3 regions of the Streptomyces sp. NPDC007872 genome follow, and region 1 is predicted to be linked to each of the others. Evidence: riboswitches for the same ligand, from Rfam matches in the RefSeq annotation. Region 1 holds a riboswitch; each other region holds the start of a gene.

Region 1 (7,628 bases):
GGACCTGCTGCACCGGCTCGAACCGTACGGGAACGAGCCGCGCGTCATGGAGCTGCGGGAGCGCGCCCGGCCGCTGCTCGTCACTCCGGCGTGAGACCGGCGAGGGCCCGGACGGGCACCCACCCCCGGTCGGACACGCGCCCCAGGCCGGGCATCCACCCCCGGTTGAACACCCGCCTCCGGGTGAACCGCGTCTCATGAGGCCGCGCGAGGTTTCACGGCGTTGTCAGTGGGCCAGTGCAGTATCGGGGGTGGGAGGTGGGGCCGGTGTTCGACTGTGACGTGCTGGTGATCGGCGGCGGGATCGTCGGTCTGTCGACGGCGTACGCGCTGACGCGTGCCGCCCCCGGCACCCGGGTCACGGTCCTGGAGAAGGAGCACGCCCTCGCGCGCCACCAGACCGGGCGCAACAGCGGGGTGATCCACAGCGGGATCTACTACCGGCCGGGGTCCCTCAAGGCGCGCTTCGCGGTCGAGGGCGCGGCCGAGATGGTCAAGTTCTGCGCGGAATGGGGCATTCCGTACGAGGTGACGGGGAAGCTCGTCGTCGCCACCGCGCGCGAGGAGCTGCCCCGGCTGCACGCGCTCGTGCAGCGCGGCCGGGAGAACGGCATCCCGGTGCGGGAACTGGGTCCGGCGCAGATCAGCGAGTACGAGCCACGGGTGCGGGGGCTCGCCGCGATCCACGTCGGCACGACCGGGATCTGCGACTACGGGGCGGTGGCGGAGCGGCTCGCCGAGGCCTCCGGGGCGCGGATCCTGTACGGCGCGGAGGCCGCCGTGATCGACCGGCGGCCCTGGGGGGTCGCCGTGCGGACGGCGGACGGGCGGGTGGTCCGGGCGCGGGTCCTGGTGAACTGCGCGGGGCTGTACTGCGACCGGGTCGCGCGGCTCGCGGGCGACGACCCGGGGATGCGGATCGTCCCCTTCCGGGGGGAGTACTACGAGCTGGCGGATCCGTCGCTGGTGCGGGGCCTGGTCTATCCGGTGCCGGACCCGGCGTTCCCGTTCCTCGGGGTGCACCTGACGCGGGGCATCGACGGCAGGGTCCACATCGGGCCGAACGCGGTCCCGGCGCTCGCCCGCGAGGGGTACGGCTGGTCCGTCGTCCGCCCGCGCGAGCTGGGCGCCACCCTGGCCTGGCCCGGCGCGTGGGCCATCGCCCGGGAGCACTGGCGGTACGGGGCGGGCGAACTGCACCGCTCGCTCTCGAAGCGGGCCTTCACGGAGGCGGTGCGGCGGCTCCTGCCGGTGGTGGAGGAGTCCGACCTGCGCCGGGCCGCGCCGGGCGTGCGGGCGCAGGCGGTGTTGCGGGACGGGACGCTCGTCGACGACTTCCTGATCCGGGAGGCGGCGCGCACGGTCCACGTCCTGAACGCGCCCTCGCCGGCGGCGACGGCCTCGCTGCCGATCGGGCGGGAGGTGGCGGGGCGGGCGCTGGCGTTCCTGTAGCCACCGGACGGGGCCTGGCCACCGGACGCGGCCTGGCCATCGGACGGGGCCTGGCCACCGGACAGGGCCTGGCCACCGCACAGGGCCTGGCCACCGCACAGGGCCTGGCCACCGGTCGCGCGCTCCTCCGGGGGCCGGGGCCCGGCGGGCCGTCGTCGTGCCCGCCCGCGCCCGTCCGCCCCCACCCGTAGAATCGGCCGCATTGTGTCTGAGCAGCCTGAGAACAGCCCGCGTCCCGTCGCCGACCCCGCCTCCCAGCCCGTCGCGCGGCGGGGCAGTCAAAGGTTCGCCCCCGGAGAGGGACCCCTGCCCGATCCCGCCGGTTCGCACCACGAGCGGCGGATCCGGAGCTTCCAGCCGCGGCGCAGCCGGGTGACCGCCGGGCAGGCCGAGGCGATGCTGAAGCGGTGGCCCGATTGGGGCCTCGACATCGACGGCAAGCGGGTCCTGGACCTGGACGAGATGTTCGGCGGGCTCCCGGTCGTCCTGGAGATCGGCTTCGGGATGGGCGAGGCGACGGCGCAGATGGCGGCCGCCGACCCCGGCACCGGGATCCTCGCCGTGGACGTGCACACCCCCGGCCAGGGCAATCTGCTCGGCCTCGCCGACCGCAACGGCCTCACCAACGTCCGGGTGGCCAACGGCGACGCGATCATCCTGCTCCGCGAGATGCTCGCCGGCGACTCCCTCGACGGCTGTCGGGTGTACTTCCCGGACCCGTGGCCCAAGGCCCGCCACCACAAGCGGCGGCTGATCCAGCCCGAGTTCCTCGGCCTCCTCGCGACCCGGCTCAGGCCCGGTGCCGTCCTGCACTGCGCCACCGACTGGGAGGAGTACGCCGAGCAGATGCTGGAGGTGCTCACCGCGCACCCGGACTTCGAGAACACGCAGGCCGACGGCGGTTACGCGCCCCGTCCCGGCTTCCGTCCCCTCACCCGCTTCGAGGGCCAGGGGCTCGACAAGGGGCACGTCGTCCACGACCTCCTCTTCCGGAGGAAGTAGCACCGCGGGGCAGGTCGGCCCGTAAGTGCGTCGCCCTCCGTCCGTGCCGGTCGTTAGGGTCGCTCACGTGTCGAACCCCGCCCCCGCCGAAGCCGGTCCCGATCACGGACGCGGTCCCGATCACGGACCCGTACCCGATCACGGACGCGGCCCCGCGCCCGATCACGGCCCCGGTCCCGTACCCGATCACGGCCCCGGGGCCGAAGCCGCTCCCGTCCCCCACCGGGACACGGAGGAGCCGGCCTTCCCCGCCGCCGCCGACCGCTCCCAGTGGCGCTACCGGCCGCGCCGGGCCTTCTGGCGCAGCCGGCTGGTCCGGGCGATATGCCTGGTCACCGTGCTCGCGATCTGCGCCCTGGTCATCCTGGCGATGGTCCGCGAGCAGACGGGCACGCAGGGCTTCCTCGTCGGCCTGGCCCTCGCCGTGCTCCCCGTACCGCTGCTGATGGCGGCCTTCCGCTGGCTCGACCGGGTCGAACCCGGACCGTGGAAGAACCTCCTCTTCGCCTTCGCGTGGGGCGCCTTCGCCGCCGCGCTCGTCGCGATCCTGGCGAACTCCTTCGCGGTCCGCTGGATCGCCACGGCCACCGCCGACCCGGACTCCGCCGACCACCTCGGCGCCACCGTCATCGCGCCGGTGGTGGAGGAGAGCGCCAAGGCCGCCGCGATCCTGCTGCTCTTCCTCTTCCGCCGCCGGAACTTCGGCGGTCTCGTCGACGGGGTGGTGATCGCCGGTTTCACCGCGACCGGCTTCGCCTTCACCGAGAACATCCTCTACCTCGGCAACGCCTTCGGCGAGGACCAGGAGGTCGGCGCCACCGGCATCGGCATGATGACCGCCGGGACCTTCTTCGTCCGGGTCGTGATGTCGCCCTTCGCGCACCCGCTGTTCACCGTGCTCACCGGCATCGGCTTCGGCCTCGCCGCACTGGCCCCGCGCGGGAAGCGACTGCGGAAGGTGCTGCTTCCGCTCGCCGGGCTGCTGCTCGCCATGGGCATGCACGCCGCCTGGAACGGCTCGGCCACCTTCGGCGGCCCCTGGGCCTTCTACGCGGTGTACGGGGCGCTCATGATGCCGGCCTTCGGCCTGCTGACCTGGCTGGCGGTGTGGAGCCGGCAGCGGGAGCTGCGCACGCTCTCCGGGGAGCTCCCGGCGTACGCGGCGGCCGGCTGGCTCTCCCCCGACGAGCCGCTCGCGCTCTCCTCGATGCGGGCCCGGCAGCTCGCCCGCTCCTACGCCGCCCGGACGTACGGCAAGCGGGGCGCGCGGGCCGTCGGCGAGTACGAGTCCTTCGCGACGACCCTCGCGTTCCTGCGGGACCGGGCCCGGCGCGGCACCGCCGGGCCCGACTTCACGGCCCGCGAGCAGGAGCTGCTCCACCACCTGTGGCAGCGCCGGGCGGTCGCCTCGCCCGCGCTGACGTACGCGGCCCGGGCGACGGGCCGGGCGTGGACGCCGCCGCAGTACCTGGACTACGGCGGCTACAACCCCTACCGCGGTTAGGGCCTGTCCGGCGGATCAGGGTCGGGTAGGCCGCGGCGTCTGGTGCGGTGCCTCACAAGGCGCCGGAGCGGCTCGATAGCGGAGCTATCGGGACGTTTCGGCAACGCGGCGAGGTGCCGTGCCAGGCGTCGCGGCCCCGGCCATGATCCGCCGGACGGGCCCTAGGGCCCGTCCGGCGTCAGTCCCGGATCGCCGACGCCTCGGTCAGGAGGGTCAGCTCCTCCTCCGTGAGTTCCAGGTCGGCGGAGGCGACCAGGGCCGGGAGCTGTTCGACCGTACGGGCCGAGGCGATCGGCGCGACGACGGTGGGCCGGGAGGCGAGCCAGGCGAGGGCGACGGTGGCGGGCTCGGCGCCGTGCGCCCCGGCGACCGCGTCGAGCGCGGAGAGCACGGCCCGGCCCCGCCCGGTGTCCAGGTGCTTGCCGGCCCCGGCGGCGCGGGCGCTGTCGACGCTGGTGCCGGGGCGGTACTTGCCGGTGAGGAAGCCGGAGGCGAGGCCGTAGTACGGGACGGCGGCGAGCCCCGCCTGCTCGGCGGTCTCCAGGAGCGGGCCCTCGTAGGTCTCGCGGGAGACCAGGTTGTAGTGCGGCTGGAGGGCCACGTAGCGGGCGAGGCCCTCGGCCTCGGCGAAGTCCAGGGAGGCGCGGAGCCGCTCGGGGGAGATGTTGGAGGCGGCGACGGCCCGGACCTTGCCGTCCCTCACCAACTGGTCGAGGGCGGTGACGATCTCCTCGACGGGGACGGACTCGTCGTCGAAGTGCGTGTAGTACAGGTCGATGCGGTCGGTGCCGAGGCGGCGCAGGGACTCCTCGGCGGCGGCCTTGATCGTGGGGGCGGAGAGCCCCTTGAACCGGGGGTGGGCGCCGGCCTTGGTGGCGACGACGACGTCGTCGCGGTTGCCGCGGGAGGCGAGCCAGCGGCCGATGACGGTCTCGGACTCGCCGCCCTCGTTGCCCTCGGCCCAGGCCGAGTAGACGTCGGCGGAGTCGACGAAGTTGCCGCCCGCGGCGGCGTAGGCGTCGAGGACGGCGAAGGACTGCGCCTCGTCGGCGGTCCAGCCGAAGACGTTGCCGCCGAGGGCGAGCGGGAAGACGTGGAGGTCGGACGTGCCCAGCGTACGGAGAGAGGTCATGGGGTGATCAACGGTCTCCGCCGCCGGGCCTATTCCGCACGACTCCCGGGCGGTTCTCGTGCGGTTCCCGGGCGGCTCCCGGGAGGGTCAGACCGTCAGGCCCTTGGAGCGCAGCCAGGCCGCCGGGTCGACGCCGTCGCCGCCGCCGGGGTGGACCTCCAGGTGGAGGTGGGCGCCGGAGACGTTCCCGGTGGCGCCGACGCGGCCGATCGTCTCGCCGGTGCCCACGGTCTGGCCCGCGGAGACCGTCATGGAGGAGAGGTGGCAGTACCAGACCTCGGTGCCGTCCTCCAGCTCCAGGACGATCCGGTAGCCGTAGGAGCCGGACCAGCCCGCCGACTTCACCGTGGCGCCGTGGACCGCCTTGAGCGGGGTGCCGGTGGGGGCCGCGAAGTCGAGGCCGGTGTGGTAGCCGGAGGACCACATCGAGCCGGACTGCATGTAGGTGGCGGTGAGCGTGTACGAGGAGAGGGGCATCGAGTAGCTGGCCGCGAGCGCGGCGAGGCGCTCGGCCTCGGCCTTCGCGCGGGCTTCCGCCTCCGCCTTGGCCTTGGCCTCCGCCTCGGCCTTCGCCTTGGCCTGTGCCTTGGCCTCGGCAGCGGCCTTCTCCGCGGCGTCGGCCTTGGCCTTCGCCTCGGCGGCGGCCTTCTCGGCGGCCGCCTTCTCCGCCGCGGCCTTCTCGGCGGCGTCGGCGGAGGCCTGCTGCTGCTCGGCCTGCTGGAGGATGCGGGCGCGCAGGGCCTCGCCGGCGTCGGCGGTGCCCGGGGCGTCCGCGGTCGTCAGGCTCGCCCGCGTGACCTGCCCGGTCCGCGCGGCCCGGTCGTCGGTCTCGGTGGTGTACGTGGCGGAGGTCAGCGGGTTCGGGTTGGCGCGGTCCGCGGGGACCGTCTCCCGCTCCTCCCGGTCGGGCAGGAGCGCGCCGACGCCGGGGAGGTCGTGGGCGTCGGGCAGGTTCAGGTCCGGAAGGTCCGGGAGCGATATGGCCACCGGCGGCTTGTCCTGCGCGGTGGCGAGGCCGCCCGCACCGACGGCCGCGATGACGCCGACGCCGAGGACGGTGGAGGAACGGGCGAAGTTGGAGCGCTGCTTGACGACCCGGTGCCGGCCGCCGGAGCGGTTCTGGGAGCGGAGGGAGTCCTCGGTGGGGTTCCACTCGGTGTCCGGGACGGAGGGAGCCGCACCGCCGCCGAAGGCATCGAAGGGGGCTTCGGGGGCAGGGGTGTTGGACGCCACGGAGGCGCGCTCCTTTCCTTCCTTCTCGCCTACCGGGTTAGCTGACGGGTTCGGAGCAGGAAGGTCTCCTACGGGCCCGGTCGCACGGGTGGGTGCGAAGGGCTCGATTCACCCCAAATGGTGGTTCCCCGGTTCCCTTTCGGGATTCGGCGCATGCGCACGGTGCCGTCTCTTGCGACGGCTGGGACGACCGCGCTGCGTTATCGAACGTTAATAGACAGGGGGTCCCGTTTCCAAGCCGTTCCCCTTGATCATTCAGTGAATTGACAGGGAATGGTCCGACTTGACCCCCCTTCAGCGGGACGGGCTCCGAGGATGGCAAAACCCCCGCAACCTGACGGTACGTCAATTGTTATCGCAGGGAGACCTTCCGACTACCCGTGGTGACGGGGGGTACGGGGCGGTCGTGACGGGGCCCGCGTGCGGTCAGTGGCGGGGCCCGCGGGCGGTCGTGGCGGGGGTGCGGGGCGGTCAGTGGTGGGGCCTCCCGGGCGGGACCACCGGCATCGTCCGGCGCCGCTCCGGCTGCCCCGCCGCCGGGCGGCTCAGCGCGAGCAGCGCCATGTCGTCCGTCGCCCCGCCGCCCGTGTGGAGCCGTACGTCGTCCACGAGCGCGTCGAGCACCTCCTCGGGTCCGGGGAAGATCCGCCCGGCCAGCCGCTCCGCCGGGTCGTAGAAGACGCCCTGCGCGTTCCGCGCCTCCGAGAGGCCGTCGGTGTAGAAGAGCAGCGTCGTGCCCGGCGGGTACGGCCGGGCCTCGGCGCGGTCCGGCCACGACGCGAGGTCCCCCATGCCCAGGGGCAGCGCCGGCCGGCTCGGATCGACCGGCTCGACCCGGCCGTCCCCGTGCAGCACCAGCGGGGGCGGGTGCCCCCGGTTGACGACCCGTACGAAGCCGTCGAAGGTGCCGCTGCCGTCGGAGCGCGGGATCTCGGCCAGGACGGCGGTGGTGAACCCCTCGACGGCGTCGAGGCTGTCCCGGCGGGTGCCCTCCCGGTCCAGCGCCCGTTCGAGCCGCTCCGCCACGCCCTCCAGGGTCCGCTCCTGCTCGGCCGCCTCCCGGAAGGCCCCGATGACGACGGCGACCGCCTCGACCGCTTCGAGGCCCTTGCCCCGTACGTCCCCGACCACGAGCCGCACCCCGTGCGGGGTGTCCTGCACGGCGAAGAGGTCGCCGCCGATGAACGCGTCCGCCTGCGCCGCCTCGTAACGGGCCGCGCACCGCAGCCCGCCGATCCGCTCGGCGGGCGTCGGCAGCACCGCCTTCTGCGCGGTCTCCGCGATGACCCGCGCCGAGGCGAGCCG
Region 2 (7,628 bases), on a different contig from region 1:
CCGAAGTAGTGGCTCCGGCCCCGGCGACTGCCTACCATCGATCACCGCAAGGTCGTCCAACTGACGCACGACCAGCCCGGGAGGCTCCTTTGCACCGCCGCACGCAGCCCCGCACGCCCCGCCCCACGCAGTCCCGCCGCACCGCGCTCGCCGTCTCCGCCGCACTCCTCGCCGCGGCCCCGCTGCTCACCGCCTGCGGCGGCGACGCCCACCCGGGAGCCGCGGCCGTCGTCGGCGGCGAGCGCATCGACGTCGCCAGCCTCCAGGCGCAGGTGAAGGACGTCCGGGCCGCGCAGGCCGCCTCCCCGGAGTCCGCGCAGCTCGTCGCCTCCACCGGCGACCTCGGCCGCCGCAAGCTCAACAGCATGATCTTCGACCGGGTCGTCGAGCAGGTCGCCCGCGACAAGGGCGTCACCGCCAGCCGCGCCGAGCTCCAGGCGACCCGCACCGCCTTCGTCCGCCAGAGCGGCGGAGAGGACCGGCTCGCCGCCGCCCTCCTCCAGGAGCAGGGCGTCGCCCCCAACCAGATCGACGGCGTCGTCCGCCGCAACGTCCTCCTCAACAAGATCGCCGCAAAGGTGGGCGCCGACGGCAGCCCCGAGGGCCAGAAGAAGCTGACGGACGTCTTCACCGCCGCCTCCAAGGACCTCGGCATCGACGTGAACCCGCGCTACGGCGCCTGGGACGACGCCCAGATCCGGCTGGCCTCCACCACCGCGCCCTGGCTGCGGCAGGTGAGCAAGGCCCCGGAGGCCGTCGAGGCCGGTGCCTGAGTCCGGGTAGGTTCGGGGGGTGACTTCCGAAAGCCCCGGCCGCGTCGTCCTGCTCACCGCCAGCCACCGCGTGGCCCCCGGACTCCTGTCCTGGCCCGCGTGGCAGGCGCTGCGCGCCGCGGACCGGGTGCTCTGCCCCGACGAGCACCACCCCCAGGTGCCGTACCTGCGGGAGGCGGGCGTCGTCGTCGAGCACGCCCTGCCCACCGCCGAGGAGCTGGTCGAGGAGTGCGCCGGGGGCCGCACGGTCCTGCTCGTCGCCTCCGGCGAGGGCGACCGGCGCCTCACCGACGGCCTCGCCCGGCTCGCCGGCTCCGGCCGGGTCGCGATGCCCGAGCTCGAACTGCTCCCCGGCTCGTACGACCTGCCCGGCGCCCGGCTCCTCGACCTCGTCCAGGTCATGGACCGCGTCCGCCGCGCATGCCCCTGGACCTCGGCGCAGACCCACGAGGGGCTCGTGAAGTACGCCATCGAGGAGGCGTACGAGCTCGTGGAGGCGATCGAGGACGGGGACCGGACCGCGCTCCGGGAGGAGCTGGGCGACGTCCTGCTCCAGGTCGTCTTCCACGCCCGGATCGCCGAGGAGGACCCGGAGGAGCCGTTCTCCGTGGACGACGTGGCCGGGACCCTCGTCGAGAAGCTGATCCACCGCCACCCGCACGTCTTCGGGGACGCGACCGCCGCGACGCCCGAGGAGGTCCACGCGCACTGGCAGCGGACCAAGGCGGTCGAGAAGCGGCGGGAGTCCGTCACCGACGGCGTGCCGCTCGGACAGCCCGGCCTCGCGCTCGCCGCGAAGCTGGCGGGCCGGGCGCGCTCGGCCGGACTCGACGTGGCCCTCCCGGCGGACGGGGGCGTCGGGTACGAGCTGCTCGCCCTCGCCGCCCGCGCGGAGGCGGAGGGCGTCGACCCGGAGACGGCACTGCGGGCGGCGGCCCGGACGTACCGGGACGCGATCCGGGCGGCGGAGGGGCTGGAGGAGCGGGAGGGGTCGTAGGAGGGGAGTGGGCTCCGTACGGGCCGCCGGGGCGCGTCGGAGCGCGCTGTACCGTCGGGGGGTGAGTGACAGCACCGCCCCGTCTTCCGTACCGGACCCCGCACCGGCCTCCGTCACGGACCCCGCACCGGCCCCCGCCCAGGAGCCCGCGCCCGAGCTCTTCACCTGGGAGTTCGCCACCGATCCGTACCCCGCCTACGCCTGGCTGCGGGAGCACGCGCCCGTGCACCGGACGACGCTGCCCAGCGGGGTCGAGGCCTGGCTCGTGACGCGGTACGCGGACGCCCGGCAGGCCCTCGCGGACCAGCGGCTGTCCAAGAACCCGGCGCACCACGACGAGTCCCCGCACGCCAAGGGCAAGACGGGCATTCCGGGCGAGCGCAAGGCCGAGCTGATGACCCACCTGCTCAACATCGACCCGCCCGACCACACCCGGCTGCGGCGGCTCGTGTCGAAGGCCTTCACCCCGCGCCGGGTCGCCGAGTTCGCCCCGCGCGTCCAGGAGTTGACCGACCGGCTCATCGACGGCTTCGTCGAGAAGGGGAGCGCGGACCTCATCCACGAGTTCGCCTTCCCGCTCCCCATCTACGCCATCTGCGACCTGCTCGGCGTGCCCCGCGAGGACCAGGACGACTTCCGGGACTGGGCCGGGATGATGATCCGGCACGGCGGCGGGCCGCGCGGCGGGGTCGCCCGGTCGGTGAAGAAGATGCGCGGCTACCTCGCCGAGCTGATCCACCGCAAGCGAGAAGAGCCGGGCGACGACCTGATCTCGGGGCTCATCAAGGCCTCCGACCACGGCGAGCACCTCACCGAGAACGAGGCCGCCGCCATGGCCTTCATCCTCCTGTTCGCGGGGTTCGAGACGACCGTGAACCTGATCGGGAACGGCCTGTACGCCCTCCTGCGGAACCCGGGCGAGCGTGCGCGCCTCCAGTCCTCCCTCGCCGCCGGCGAGACCGGGCTCCTGGAGACCGGGATCGAGGAGCTGCTGCGGTACGACGGGCCCGTGGAGATGGCGACCTGGCGGTACGCGACGCGGGCGCTGACCATCGGCGGGCAGGAGATCCCGGCGGGGGACCCGGTCCTCGTGGTCCTCGCCGCCGCCGACCGGGACCCGGAGCGCTTCGACGGGCCGGACGTGCTCGACCTCGCCCGGCGCGACAACCAGCACCTCGGGTACGGCCACGGCATCCACTACTGCCTCGGCGCGCCGCTCGCCCGCCTCGAAGGACAGGCCGCGCTCGCCACCCTGCTGACCCGTCTGCCGGACCTGCGGCTCGCCGCCGATCCGGCCGCACTGCGGTGGCGCGGCGGGCTCATCATGCGCGGTTTGCGCACGCTTCCGGTGGAGTTCTCCCCGTCCGTACCCCTCTCGTACGGTGACGGCCCGTCAGAAATGTGATCTTCATGTGATCGAGTGGCCATCGACTTGTGACGAGCGTTCGAATGCCGCTACGTTTCCCGGCAGTCTCAGCCGTCACGCGAAAGGCGTACCTATGCGTTCCGGGAACGGACGACACCGTCGCCCCCGTCAGGCCCCCGCCATCGTCGTCGCCGCGGGCGTGACCGGATCCGCCATGGCGCTGCCCCTGCTCGCCACCGGATCCGCGTCCGCCGCCGACGCCGCCACCTGGGACCGCGTCGCCGAGTGCGAGTCGGGCGGTCAGTGGAGCGCCAACTCCGGGAACGGGATGTACGGCGGCCTCCAGATCACCCAGGCCGACTGGGAGCGCCACGGCGGCCTGGCGTACGCGCCCAGCCCCGACCTGGCCAGCCGCGCCCAGCAGATCGCGGTGGCCGAGAAGGCCCTCGCCAAGGGCAGCGACGCGTGGGCCACCTGCGCGCCGATCGCCGGCCTGGCGAACGACGGGAAGCCCACCGGGGTGGACCCGGGCCCGGCCGCCGCCCCGACGACCTCCGTGGCGCCCGTCCCCGAGTCGAACTGGAACTCGGGCGCGTCGGGCGCCTCCGCGGCCGCGCCGTCCGCGGCCGCGCCGTCCGCCGCCGCTCCGTCCACCGGGGCGCCGAAGTCCTCCGCCCCCGCGACCGCCCCCGCCACGGCGCCGGCCACGCCGACGGCTCCCGCCGGCTCGACGGGCCCGAGCACGCCGACCGCCCCCGCGACGCCGTCCGCGCCGTCCGGGACCACCGGGGCCACGGACCCGGCGGACCCGACGCTCCCGGCCGGTCCGACCGATCCGGCCGACCCGACGGTCCCCGCCACCCCCGGTGAGTCCGTTACGCCCGGTACGTCTGTTACGCCCGGTGTTCCGGGAGCTGAGGGAACGTCGGCCGCGCCCGGCACGGGCAAGCACCGGGGCGAGGCCGCCCCGGAGGAAACCGGCAAGCCGGACAGCTCCACCGAATCCGGTAGACATGCCTCGGACAAGGACAAGCTGTCCGAAGAGGCTGCATCGACCCCGATCGCTGATGAAGCGAAGGATTCGGGCACAACGGACAGTCAGCGCTCTTCGGGTGAATACGTCGTGCGTCCGGGTGACAGCCTTTCGGACATCGCCCAGGCGAACGAACTGCCCGGAGGGTGGACCGCCCTCTACGACGCCAACAAGCGGACCGTGGGCACCGATCCGGACCTCATCCTCCCTGGTCAGAACCTCGATCTGACGAAGGGTTCGGTCCCGGCGGCCGGGTAGTTCGTGGGCGTATGTCCGGTTCCGGACGAGTGAGACATGGGTCTCTTTGTCCCAACTGGCGTGTCGCGCCCGCAAGCTCCGCTTCCGTCATCCCTCACCTGCGCAAACAGTCCCCTCCGAAGGGCAAGAAGAGGCGAAATTCGTCGTATGAGCCTCTTTGAACTTCGGGGGGGTCTGTGTCTACGGTCGTCATCGCTCGCCACCGCGGGCCCCGTCGACCGAAACGCCGAATCCTGCCGTCGGCCGATGGGAACAGTCGTCGCGCAAGCGCCGAAGGCAGGAGCGGGGGACCCAAGGTAAGCGCCGGGCCCGGCCGTCCAGACACGGACGGCCGACGACCGGCTAGGGGTGAAGTCGCGTGCTAGGACACGCGGCCGGGCAACTCTTCGGCCCGAACCCGACAGCTCACCTCGCAGGCGTCGGTGAGGAGAATCCCCATGCTGTTTTCCGTCAAGGGCAAACACCGCCGTCCCTCCAAGGCCGCCCAGGTCGCCGCGCTCGTCGGCGTCACCGGCGTCGCCGTCGCCGCCCCGCTGATGACCGCGGGCACCGCCTCGGCCGCCACGGCCTCCGAGTGGGACCGCGTCGCCCAGTGCGAGTCCGGCGGCAACTGGTCCATCAACACCGGCAACGGCTTCTACGGCGGCCTGCAGTTCACCAACTCCACCTGGGCCGCCTTCGGTGGCACCGCCTACGCCCCGCGCGCCGACCAGGCGTCGAAGTCGCAGCAGATCGCCGTCGCCGAGAAGGTCCTCGCGGGCCAGGGCAAGGGCGCCTGGCCGAGCTGCGGCGTGGGCCTCTCCGGCGCCTCGTACGACGGCGGCTCCGCCGAGAGCGCGCCGCAGGAGCAGCCGAAGCAGGAACAGCCCGAGCAGGAGCAGTCGCAGCGGCAGGCGCAGCCGAAGCAGGAGCGGAAGGCCGAGCAGCCGACCACCCGCAGCCAGTCGCGCCAGGCTCCGCAGGCCGCCCCGCAGAAGACCGTCACCACCCCGACCGGCAAGACGGTCAAGAAGGGCGACGGCGAGTACAAGGTCGTGGCCGGCGACACCCTCAGCAAGATCGCCCAGGCGCAGGGCGTCCAGGGCGGCTGGGCGCAGCTCTTCGAGCTCAACGACGACGTCGTCGAGAACGCCGACCTGATCTACCCGGGCCAGCAGCTCCACCTGAAGTGAGCCCGGCGGGTCGCGTGAGTCCGGCGGCTCACGCGCCCCCGATGACCCTCCCGCGGTGACCACCCCGGTCCGGCGCGCCACTCCCCCGTGCGCGCCGGACCGGGGTTCCCCTTTGCCGGGGGGACACCTCCCGTACGGGGCGACCCCTCGTACGGGGCGACCCCCTCGTACGGAGCGACCCCCTCGTACGGGACGACTCCGGCCCCACCTGACGGTTACCGCCCGGTAGGTCTGGGGTCCTTCGTCCCGTTGTGCGTGCCCTCGGGTCCTTTTTCGTCCCAGGGGGCGGGCGCCCGGCCGGTCGGAGCCTCCGGGGCGGTTAGGCTCTTGTCGCAAGGCCGAGCGACCCTGCACCGACCTTGCGTCACATCCCGCGTCACATCCCAGAAGGAGATGCTCGTGCCGTCCATCGACGTCGTCGTAGCCCGGGAAATCCTGGACTCCCGAGGCAACCCCACGGTCGAGGTCGAGGTCGGCCTCGACGACGGCAGCACCGGCCGTGCTGCCGTTCCGTCCGGCGCCTCCACCGGTGCGTTCGAGGCCCTCGAGCTCCGCGACGGTGACCCGAACCGCTACCAGGGCAAGGGTGTCGAGAAGGCCGTCCTCGCCGTCATCGAGCAGATCGGCCCGGAGCTCGTCGGCTACGACGCCACCGAGCAGCGCCTGATCGACCAGGCCATGTTCGACCTGGACGCCACCCCGGACAAGTCCTCGCTCGGCGCCAACGCCATCCTCGGCGTCTCCCTCGCCGTCGCGCACGCCGCCTCCGAGGCCAGCGACCTCCCGCTCTTCCGCTACCTGGGCGGCCCGAACGCGCACCTGCTGCCCGTTCCGATGATGAACATCCTGAACGGCGGGTCGCACGCCGACTCCAACGTGGACATCCAGGAGTTCATGATCGCCCCGATCGGCGCGGAGTCCTTCTCCGAGGCCCTCCGCTGGGGCACCGAGGTCTACCACACCCTCAAGTCCGTCCTGAAGTCCAAGGGCCTCTCCACCGGCCTCGGCGACGAGGGCGGCTTCGCCCCGAACCTCGGCTCCAACCGCGAGGCGCTCGACCTCATCCTCGAAGCGATCAAGCAGGCCGGCTACGTGCCCGGCAAGGACATCGCGCTCGCGCTCGACGTCGCCGCCTCCGAGTTCTACAAGGACGGCAAGTACGAGTTCGAGGGCGAGTCCCGCTCGGCCGCCGAGATGACCGAGTACTACGAGGAGCTCGTCTCCGCGTACCCGCTGGTCTCCATCGAGGACCCGCTGTTCGAGGACGACTGGGCCGGCTGGAACGTCATCACCGAGAAGCTCGGCGAGAAGGTCCAGCTCGTCGGCGACGACCTGTTCGTCACCAACCCGGAGCGCCTGGCCCGGGGCATCGAGGAGAAGTCCGCGAACGCCCTGCTCGTCAAGGTCAACCAGATCGGCTCGCTGACCGAGACCCTCGACGCCGTCGAGCTCGCCCAGCGCAGCGGCTTCAAGTGCATGATGTCCCACCGCTCCGGCGAGACCGAGGACGTCACCATCGCCGACCTGGCCGTCGCCACCAACTGCGGCCAGATCAAGACCGGCGCCCCGGCCCGCTCCGAGCGCGTCGCCAAGTACAACCAGCTCCTGCGCATCGAGGAGATCCTCGACGACGCCGCGGTGTACGCCGGCCGCAGCGCCTTCCCGCGGTTCCGCACCGCGAACTGATCGGCACGGCAAGGGCTGACACCCGCTGCGCCTTTCCGCAGAGCAGCTTCCGTACGTCCCCGTACTCGGTCCCGTACCGTGTGCGGGGACGTCCGCGTGAACAGGGGAGGCGACACGACATGGCCGTGAAGGACCGGGACCGGTTCTCGACCGCGACCCGGATCAGGCTGCTCGGCGAGCAGACCGCCGCCCGTGTCTACCGCTCCCAGACCCGCCGTCAGGCCCGCCGCTCCCGGCTCACCGGCCGCGCCGCCTTCCTCGCCCTCGTCGTCTGCTCCCTGGTGGTGGCCCTCGCCTATCCCATGCGGAGCTACGTCTCCCAGCAGGGCGAGATCGCCGAGCA
Region 3 (7,628 bases), on a different contig from region 1:
CGCGTGACCGGCGGCGGGTTCGACCTGCGGGCCCTGCTCGCCGAGCGCGGCGGCGAGCGGTACGAGCTGCACTCCCGGTACCTCAACCCCCAGCTCCCGCGCATGCTCCGCACCATCGGCTTCGACAAGGTGTACGAGCGGGCCGAGGGCGCCCACTTCTGGGACGCCGACGGGAACGACCACCTGGACATGCTCGCCGGGTTCGGCGTGATGGGCCTCGGACGGCACCACCCCGTCGTCCGCAAGGCCCTCCACGACGTCCTGGACGCCGGGCTCGCCGACCTCACCCGCTTCGACTGCCCGCCGCTGCCCGGCCTCCTCGCCGAGCGGCTGCTCGCCCACAGCCCCCACCTCGACCGGGTCTTCTTCGGCAACAGCGGCACCGAGGCCGTGGAGACCGCCCTCAAGTTCGCCCGGTACGCCACCGGGCGGCCCAGGATCGTCTACTGCGACCACGCCTTCCACGGGCTCACCACCGGCTCCCTCTCCGTCAACGGGGAGCGGGGCTTCCGGGACGGCTTCGCCCCGCTCCTGCCGGACACCGCGATCGCCCTCGGCGACCTCGACGCCCTGGAACGGGAGCTGCGCAAGGGAGACGTGGCCGGCTTCGTCGTGGAGCCGATCCAGGGCAAGGGCGTCCACGAGGCGCCGCCCGGCTTTCTGCGCGGGGCCCAGGAGCTGCTGCACCGGCACGGCGCCCTGCTGATCGCGGACGAGGTGCAGACCGGTCTGGGCAGGACCGGCGACTTCTACGCGTACCAGCACGAGGAGGGCGTCGAGCCGGACCTGGTCTGCGTCGCCAAGGCGCTCTCCGGCGGCTACGTGCCGGTCGGCGCCACCCTCGGCAAGGACTGGATCTTCAAGAAGGTCTACTCGTCCATGGACCGGGTCCTGGTCCACTCGGCGAGCTTCGGGTCGAACGCGCAGGCCATGGCCGCCGGGCTCGCCGTCCTCTCGGTGATGGAGGAGGAGGGCACGGTCGCCCGCGCGCGCCGGATCGGCGACCTGCTCTCCGGCCGCCTGAAGGAGCTGGTGCCCCGCTACGAACTGCTCCACGAGATCCGCGGGCGCGGTCTGATGATCGGCATCGAGTTCGGCCGGCCGTCCTCGCTCGGACTGCGCGGCCGCTGGACGATGCTCCAGGCGGCCCGCAAGGGCCTCTTCGCCCAGATGGTCGTCGTCCCGCTGCTCCAGCGGCACAGGATCCTCACCCAGGTCTCCGGGGACCACCTGGAGGTGATCAAGCTGATCCCGCCGCTCGTCGTCGACGAGGCGGACGTGGACCGGTTCGTCACCGCCTTCACGACGGTCATGGACGAGGCCCACGGCGGGAGCGGGCTGATGTGGGACTTCGGGAAGACGCTGGTCAGGCAGGCGGTCGCCCAGCGCTGACCCGAACCGGATCCTTCCGGGTCCCCGTACGGTCCTTCCGGGTTCTCACACGGTCCGTCCGGGTCTCCGCGAGGCCCTCCGGGTTTTGCCTCTGGGGCAAGAAACTTGCCTCAGAGGCACGATCCTGGCGGAATGGAGTCATGGACCACGTCCCCGGGGACACCTCCCCGGCCTCCGCCACCGACGTCCTGCCGGACGTCGCCCCGCAACTGCGGGCCCTGCGCCGCCGCCGGGGACTCACCCTGGAGGCCGCCGCCCGGCGGGCCGGCCTCTCGCCGGCCCACCTCTCGCGTCTGGAGACGGGGAACCGGCAGCCCTCGCTGCCGATGCTGCTCGCCCTGTCCCGCATCTACGGTACGACGGTCTCCGAGCTCCTGGGGGAGACCCCGCCCGAACACGACCCCGTCGTCCGGGGCGACCGCTCCGAGCCCGTCGAGGCCGACGGCTGGATCTACCGCCAGGCGGGCGGCGCCGGACGCGCCCTCCAGTGCCTGCGGGTCCACGTGCCGCACGCCACCCGGGCCGACATCGTGCGCGTCCACCCCGGCGAGGAGTGGATCCACGTCCTGGAGGGGCGGGTGCGGCTCGCGCTCGGGGAGACGGTCCACGTCCTCGACCCCGGGGACGGCGCGCACTTCGACTCGCTCACCCCGCACCGGATCGGCGCCGCCACCCCCGGCGGGGCCGAGCTGCTCTTCGTCCACACCCTGCTCCAGAGCCCCGCCGCCGAGTTGTGCTTCGGCGACGGGACCCCGCACCGGCGCTGACCGCCACAAAGCCGCTGTAACCATTTTTCAGGAAAGGACCGACATGTCCGAGAAGCCTGCGGCCGTCACCGGCGAGGAGCGCGGGGAAGGCAAGTTCCCCAAGGGCCTGGTGCTCCGCCTCTTCGCCTACCTGATCGCCGGTCACCTCTTCGCCGGCTTCCTCTACCTGCTCTTCGCGATGGGCGCGAAGTAGGACCCCGGCCGGCAGGCCCTACGCCTCGGTGAGCAGGCGCTCCCGCAGCCGCTCGCGGGTCTCCGGGGACAGCCCCAGGCCCTCGGAGAAGTAGGCGTCCACCGAGCCCCAGGTCGTCTCGATCGTCCCGAAGGCCGCCCGCAGGTACTCCGCCCGCGCGTCGAAGAGCGGGCTCAGCAGCTCCATCACCTCGGGCCCCATGGCGTCCGGGGCGGTGGAGCTGCGGCGCACCTTGTAGCGGCGGTGCGGCTCGTTCGACTTCACGTAGTCGGCCTCGATCGCCGCCCGCTCGACCCCGACGGCGAGCAGGGTGATCGCGACGGCGAGCCCGGCGCGGTCCTTGCCCGCCGCGCAGTGCATCAGGGCCGGGACGCTCTCCTCGGCCATGGAGTGCAGGATCCGGCTGTGCTCGGCGGTGCGCTCGACCACCATCCGGCAGTACGAATCGGACATCCGGGCCGCGGCCTGCCCGTCGCCGAGGACCTCCCGCAACTGCGCGGTCTCGCCGTCCCGCACCAGCCGCCAGAACTCCTTGCCGTCGGCCGGGTCGTTGAGGGGTATGTTCACGTTCCGCACCCCGGGCAGCTCGACGTCCGGGCCCTCGATCCGCCGGTCGGCCTCGTTGCGGAAGTCGAAGACCGTGTGCAGCCCGAGACCGGCGAGGAAGGCGGCGTCGCTCTCGGTCGCGTGGGCGAGGTGGCCGCTGCGGAAGAGGCGGCCGGGACGGACCGCCCGCCCGTCCGTCGTCGGCAGACCGCCCACGTCCCGGAAGTTGCGGACCTCCGTCAGCTCGGGCTCGTCGGCTTCGACGGGCGGGACCTGCGGCAACTGCTGCGTCACGGATGCTCCTGGAAGGTTGGCGCGCGGATGTCCGACGCGACGTCGGTTCCTGATCGGTTCCTGGGGCAATCATCCAGACGGGAGCGGTGCGGCGCACCCCCTCGGACGGGAATGGGTGATCTGTCCGAATTGGCCTATTGGGTATAACGCGCCCTGTTTACAGGCGAGATGGGATTCGGCGCGTGAGCAGCGTCATAGAAGTGACGGATCGTGGCCGGGGGTCCGGCGCGATTTCCGTGCGGGAAAAGGGAGTCGGAGGAACGTCCTCCACGGAGGGTGACCGGAATTCCGGGGGAACGATCTAGGGCGGAATCCCGGGACAAAACAGCGGCTTGTTCGCGCCGACCCCGCTCGTCTAGCGTCACGCTCAATCCGGACGGACCGCCGAATCCTGCCACCGCCCGGAATTCCACCCATCCCATGCGTGGCAGGAGCGGGGGACCCAGGAAGTACGCCGGTCCCGCGACGCAGGACGGCTCGGGGTGAAGCCGCGCGAGAGCGCGGCCGGACATCTCCAGTCCGAACCCGACAGCTCACCTCGCAGGCGCCGGAGAGGATTCGCCATGCCCGCGAAGGGTAAGCACCGCCGTCCCAAGAGCAACCCCCTCACCCGCGGATTCGCCGCCGCCGGTACGGGAGGCGCCGTCGTCGCCCTCCCGCTCCTCGGCGCCACGGGGGCCCACGCCGCCGAGCAGGCCGCCCCGGCCGCCGCCTCCGTCCAGTCCGTCGTCACCGCGCACGCCGTCGCGGCGAAGGCCGCCCCCGCGAAGGCCGCCGCGGAGACCGGCCCCCGGACGTACTCCGTCGTCGCCGGCGACTACCTGTCGAAGATCGCCGCCGACCACCACCTCCAGGGCGGCTGGCAGAAGGTCTACGAGGACAACCGCCGGACCATCGGCGCCGACCCCTCCCTCATCCTGCCCGGCATGAAGCTCACCATCGGCGCCAAGGGCTCCGCCCCCACCGGTCCCCAGAGCACCACCGGCGCCCAGGCCTCCGGCAAGAACGGCGACGAGGCCCCGCGCGCCTCCCGCGACAGCGGCCGCCCCGCCGCCCCGGAGGCCGAGGAGAGCTCCACCGGCTCCTCGGCCTCCACCGCCTCCTCCACCGGCTGGGTCTCCCCGGTCGCCCTCGCCGGCTTCTCCACCCCGTACCACGCCTCCGGCTCCATGTGGTCCTCCGGCTACCACACCGGCGTCGACTTCATCGCCTCCTCCGGCACCACCGTCCGCGCCGTCGGTGCCGGCACGGTCGTCTCCGCCGGCTGGAGCGGCTCGTACGGCAACGAGGTCGTCATCAAGCACGAGGACGGCAACTACTCGCAGTACGCCCACCTCTCCTCCCTCTCGGTCTCGGCCGGGCAGAGCGTCAGCGGCGGGCAGCAGATCGGCCTCTCCGGTTCCACCGGCAACTCCACCGGCCCGCACCTGCACTTCGAGATCCGCACCACCCCGAGCTACGGCTCGGACATCGACCCGCTGGCCTACCTGCGCCAGCACGGCGTCTCCCTCTGACGCCCCGAAGGACACACCCTTTTCCGAAGGCCCGGCGCATGCGCTCCGGGCCTTCGGCCTATTCCGACTTGGGCGAATCTTTATCGGTGGCATATATCACCCACCGTCAACCCCTCCTTACGGTCGCGTAGGTCACACGCGAAAGGGAAGGATGTGCCCCCGTGGCAGACGATTCGAGATCAAGAGACAAGAACGCATTCGGGTCGTACGCGGCGATCGGTGACAGCTTCACCGAGGGCGTCGGAGACCCCGGCCCCGACGGGACGTACGTCGGCTGGGCGGACCGCTTCGCGGTCCTGCTCGCCGACCAACTGCCGGAGCACGAGGCCTTCCGCTACGCCAACCTGGCCGTACGCGGGCGCCTCCTCGACCAGATCGTGGCGGAACAGGTCCCCCGGGCGAGGGAACTCGCCCCCGACCTGGTGACCTTCTGCGCGGGCGGCAACGACATCATCCGCCCCGGCACCGACCCGGACGACGTGGCCGAGCGCTTCGAGCGCGCCGTCGCCGACCTGACCTCCGCCGTCGGGACCGTCATGGTGACCACCGGCTTCGACACCCGTGACGTGCCCGTGCTCCGGCACCTGCGCGGCAAGATCGCCACCTACACCGCGCACGTCCGCGCCATCGCGGACCGCTACGACTGCCCGGTCCTCGACCTGTGGTCGCTCAGGTCCGTCCAGGACCGGCGGGCCTGGGACGGCGACCGGCTGCACCTCTCGCCCGAGGGACACACCCGGGTCGCCCTGCGCGCCGCCCAGGTCCTCGGCCTGCCGGTGCCCGCCGATCCCGACCAGGCGTGGCCGCCGGTCCCGCCGCGCGGCTCGCTCGAGGTGCGCCGCGACAACATCCAGTGGGCGCGGGAGTACCTCGTGCCCTGGATCGGGCGCCGGCTGCGCGGCGAGAGCTCCGGGGACCACGTCGAGGCCAAGCGCCCCGACCTCATGCCCCTCCAGCGGGCCTAGCGGGCGGTACGGCGGCGGGGATCCGCTCCAGGACCCCGCCCGCGAACACGTCGTACAGCGGCAGCGTCTCCAGGTGGACGTAGCCGATGTGGCAGTCGCAGACGGCGAGGGGGCAGGCGCGGGGGCGCAGGGCGGAACGGTACGAACCGTCGTACAGGTTCCCCAGTTCGGCCTTGACGAAGTGGCAGCGCCGCACCGTCCCCCCGCCGTCCACCGACACCACCGACTCCCCGGTCCGGCAGGGCAGCCCCGCCGAGCGGTGCGGATGCCGGCTGTACGGGAAGAGGGGGTCCAGCTCCGTCCACCCGTCGGCCTCCGCGTCGGTGTACGCATGCCCCTCGGCCGCGTTCACCCACAGGTACACGTGCGGCGGCAGCGCCTCCCGCAGTCGCCGCGCGTCCTCCCGGTGCTCCGGGAGCCCCACCACGCCCACGCTGAACCGGACGCCCCGGTCCGCGAGATCGCGGCACTTGCCGAGGAAGCGCTCGTACGGCGTCTGCCCGGGGTGGTACGTGCACCACAGTGCCACGCCCTCCCGGTCCGCCTCCGCCAGCCAGTCGGTCCGGCAGCTCAGATTGGTCTGGATCGCCACCCGCTCGACGTGCGGCAGCCGCGACAGTTCGACGAGCGCCCTCCGGTACCAGGAGCGCACCAGGCCCTCGCCCCACGGCGTGAACAGGATCCGCAGCCGGTCGCCGGTCTGCGCGGCGGCCCACCCGGTGAACCGTTCGAGCGCCGCCCGGTCCGCGCGCAACCGCTCCCGGCTGTCCCGGCGCTTGGCGAAGGGGCAGTACGGGCAGTCGTAGTCGCAGGAGGAGAGCGGCCCCCGGTAGAGCAGCGTCAGGTCCACGGCCGCCCCCTACTTCGGCTCGTACGCGGCCATCGCGGCCCGCACCCCGGGGGAGAACAGCTCGGGACCGAGCCCGTCCGAGTGCGCGAGCCCCTCGGGGGAGAGCCGCAGCAGCCCCGCCGGGGCCTCCCCGTCCAGCCAGCCGAGCGCCTCGAACCGGCCCAGCTCCCCGGGGAAGTCCGCGAAGGGCGAGGACCCGAACCGCTCCTCGTACCCGGCCACCGGCATCCCCTCCGCCTGGAGCAGCGACTGGAGCAGATGGCGGCGCCGGGCCTCCCCGGCGTCGACCCACCGGCCCACCCGGGCGCGCGAGAAGTCGCCGGTCTCCGCGTAGGCGTCGATGATCGAGCGGATCTCCCGCATGTCGACGGCGTAGTCGAAGGAGTAGTGCAGGGCCGAGGTGTACGAACGGGCCCCGCAGCCCAGGCCGATCATCCCGTCCGTCTGGCAGGCGTGGTCGTCCGGGCCGAGCGGCACCGCGTCCCGCCGCCGGAACATCCGCATCGACACCTGCTCGTAGCCGTGGGCCAGGAGGTGGTCCCGGCCGTGCCGGTAGAGCCGCAGCCGCCGCTCGTCCCACTCCCGGTCGTCCTCCGGCGGCGTCCGGCCCAGACCGGTCAGCGGCCGGACGTACAGCGGGTAGAGGTACAGCTCCTCCGGGCGCCAGGCCAGGGCCGCGTCGAGCGAGCGGCGCCAGGACTCCTCGGTCTGCCCGCCGATCCCGTAGATCAGGTCGATGTTGAGCACGGGGACGCCGGTGTCCCGGATCCGGCCGAGCGCCGCCTCCACGTCCGCGCGGCGCTGCGGCCGGACCGCCGCCCGCGCCTCGGCCTCCACGAAGCTCTGCACCCCGATGCTGAGCCGGGTCGCGCCCCGCTCGACGAGCAGCCCGAGCCGGTCGGCGGTCGCCGTCGCGGGCGAGGTCTCCACCGACAGCGGCACCGCCCGCAGGTCCGCCCCCATGCGCTGCTCGGCGATGTCGCAGAGCCGCTCCAGCTCGGCGGCGGTCAGGAAGGTGGGCGTGCCGCCGCCGAACGCGGCCGTCGCGAACCGCACCGGCTCCCCGTCCCCGAGCGCCTCGCGCACGGCGGTCGCCTGCCGGTCGAG

The links. Region 1 has a riboswitch for cyclic di-AMP ahead of ACFYNX_RS18655 (M23 family metallopeptidase). Riboswitches for the same ligand answer to the same signal wherever they lie in the genome.
Region 2: another riboswitch for cyclic di-AMP. It lies ahead of ACFYNX_RS30795 (transglycosylase family protein); the one in region 1 lies ahead of ACFYNX_RS18655 (M23 family metallopeptidase).
Region 3: another riboswitch for cyclic di-AMP. It lies ahead of ACFYNX_RS24780 (peptidoglycan DD-metalloendopeptidase family protein); the one in region 1 lies ahead of ACFYNX_RS18655 (M23 family metallopeptidase).

What each region holds. Positions count from the first base shown of each region.
Region 1 covers NZ_JBIAEA010000005.1:16,771-24,398, forward strand. Annotated here, with positions in the region: gene ACFYNX_RS18630 (MFS transporter) at 1-94, shown strand, start outside; gene lhgO (L-2-hydroxyglutarate oxidase) at 268-1,452, shown strand; gene trmB (tRNA (guanosine(46)-N7)-methyltransferase TrmB) at 1,657-2,454, shown strand; gene ACFYNX_RS18645 (PrsW family glutamic-type intramembrane protease) at 2,522-3,958, shown strand; gene ACFYNX_RS18650 (aldo/keto reductase) at 4,137-5,090, opposite strand; gene ACFYNX_RS18655 (M23 family metallopeptidase) at 5,178-6,323, opposite strand; cyclic di-AMP (ydaO/yuaA leader) riboswitch at 6,335-6,485, opposite strand; gene ACFYNX_RS18660 (PP2C family protein-serine/threonine phosphatase) at 6,795-7,628, opposite strand, start outside.
Region 2 covers NZ_JBIAEA010000011.1:143,392-151,019, forward strand. Annotated here, with positions in the region: gene ACFYNX_RS30770 (glycosyltransferase family 2 protein) at 1-9, shown strand, start outside; gene ACFYNX_RS30775 (SurA N-terminal domain-containing protein) at 90-773, shown strand; gene ACFYNX_RS30780 (nucleoside triphosphate pyrophosphohydrolase) at 793-1,770, shown strand; gene ACFYNX_RS30785 (cytochrome P450) at 1,832-3,175, shown strand; gene ACFYNX_RS30790 (transglycosylase family protein) at 3,336-4,427, shown strand; cyclic di-AMP (ydaO/yuaA leader) riboswitch at 4,686-4,861, shown strand; gene ACFYNX_RS30795 (transglycosylase family protein) at 4,865-5,599, shown strand; gene eno (phosphopyruvate hydratase) at 5,993-7,285, shown strand; gene ACFYNX_RS30805 (septum formation initiator family protein) at 7,405-7,628, shown strand, end outside.
Region 3 covers NZ_JBIAEA010000007.1:195,705-203,332, reverse strand. Annotated here, with positions in the region: gene ACFYNX_RS24800 (aspartate aminotransferase family protein) at 4-1,392, shown strand; gene ACFYNX_RS24795 (helix-turn-helix domain-containing protein) at 1,533-2,159, shown strand; gene ACFYNX_RS24790 (DUF6126 family protein) at 2,203-2,352, shown strand; gene ACFYNX_RS24785 (tyrosine-protein phosphatase) at 2,371-3,192, opposite strand; cyclic di-AMP (ydaO/yuaA leader) riboswitch at 3,593-3,752, shown strand; gene ACFYNX_RS24780 (peptidoglycan DD-metalloendopeptidase family protein) at 3,756-4,706, shown strand; gene ACFYNX_RS24775 (SGNH/GDSL hydrolase family protein) at 4,868-5,671, shown strand; gene ACFYNX_RS24770 (STM4011 family radical SAM protein) at 5,649-6,521, opposite strand; gene ACFYNX_RS24765 (STM4012 family radical SAM protein) at 6,531-7,628, opposite strand, start outside.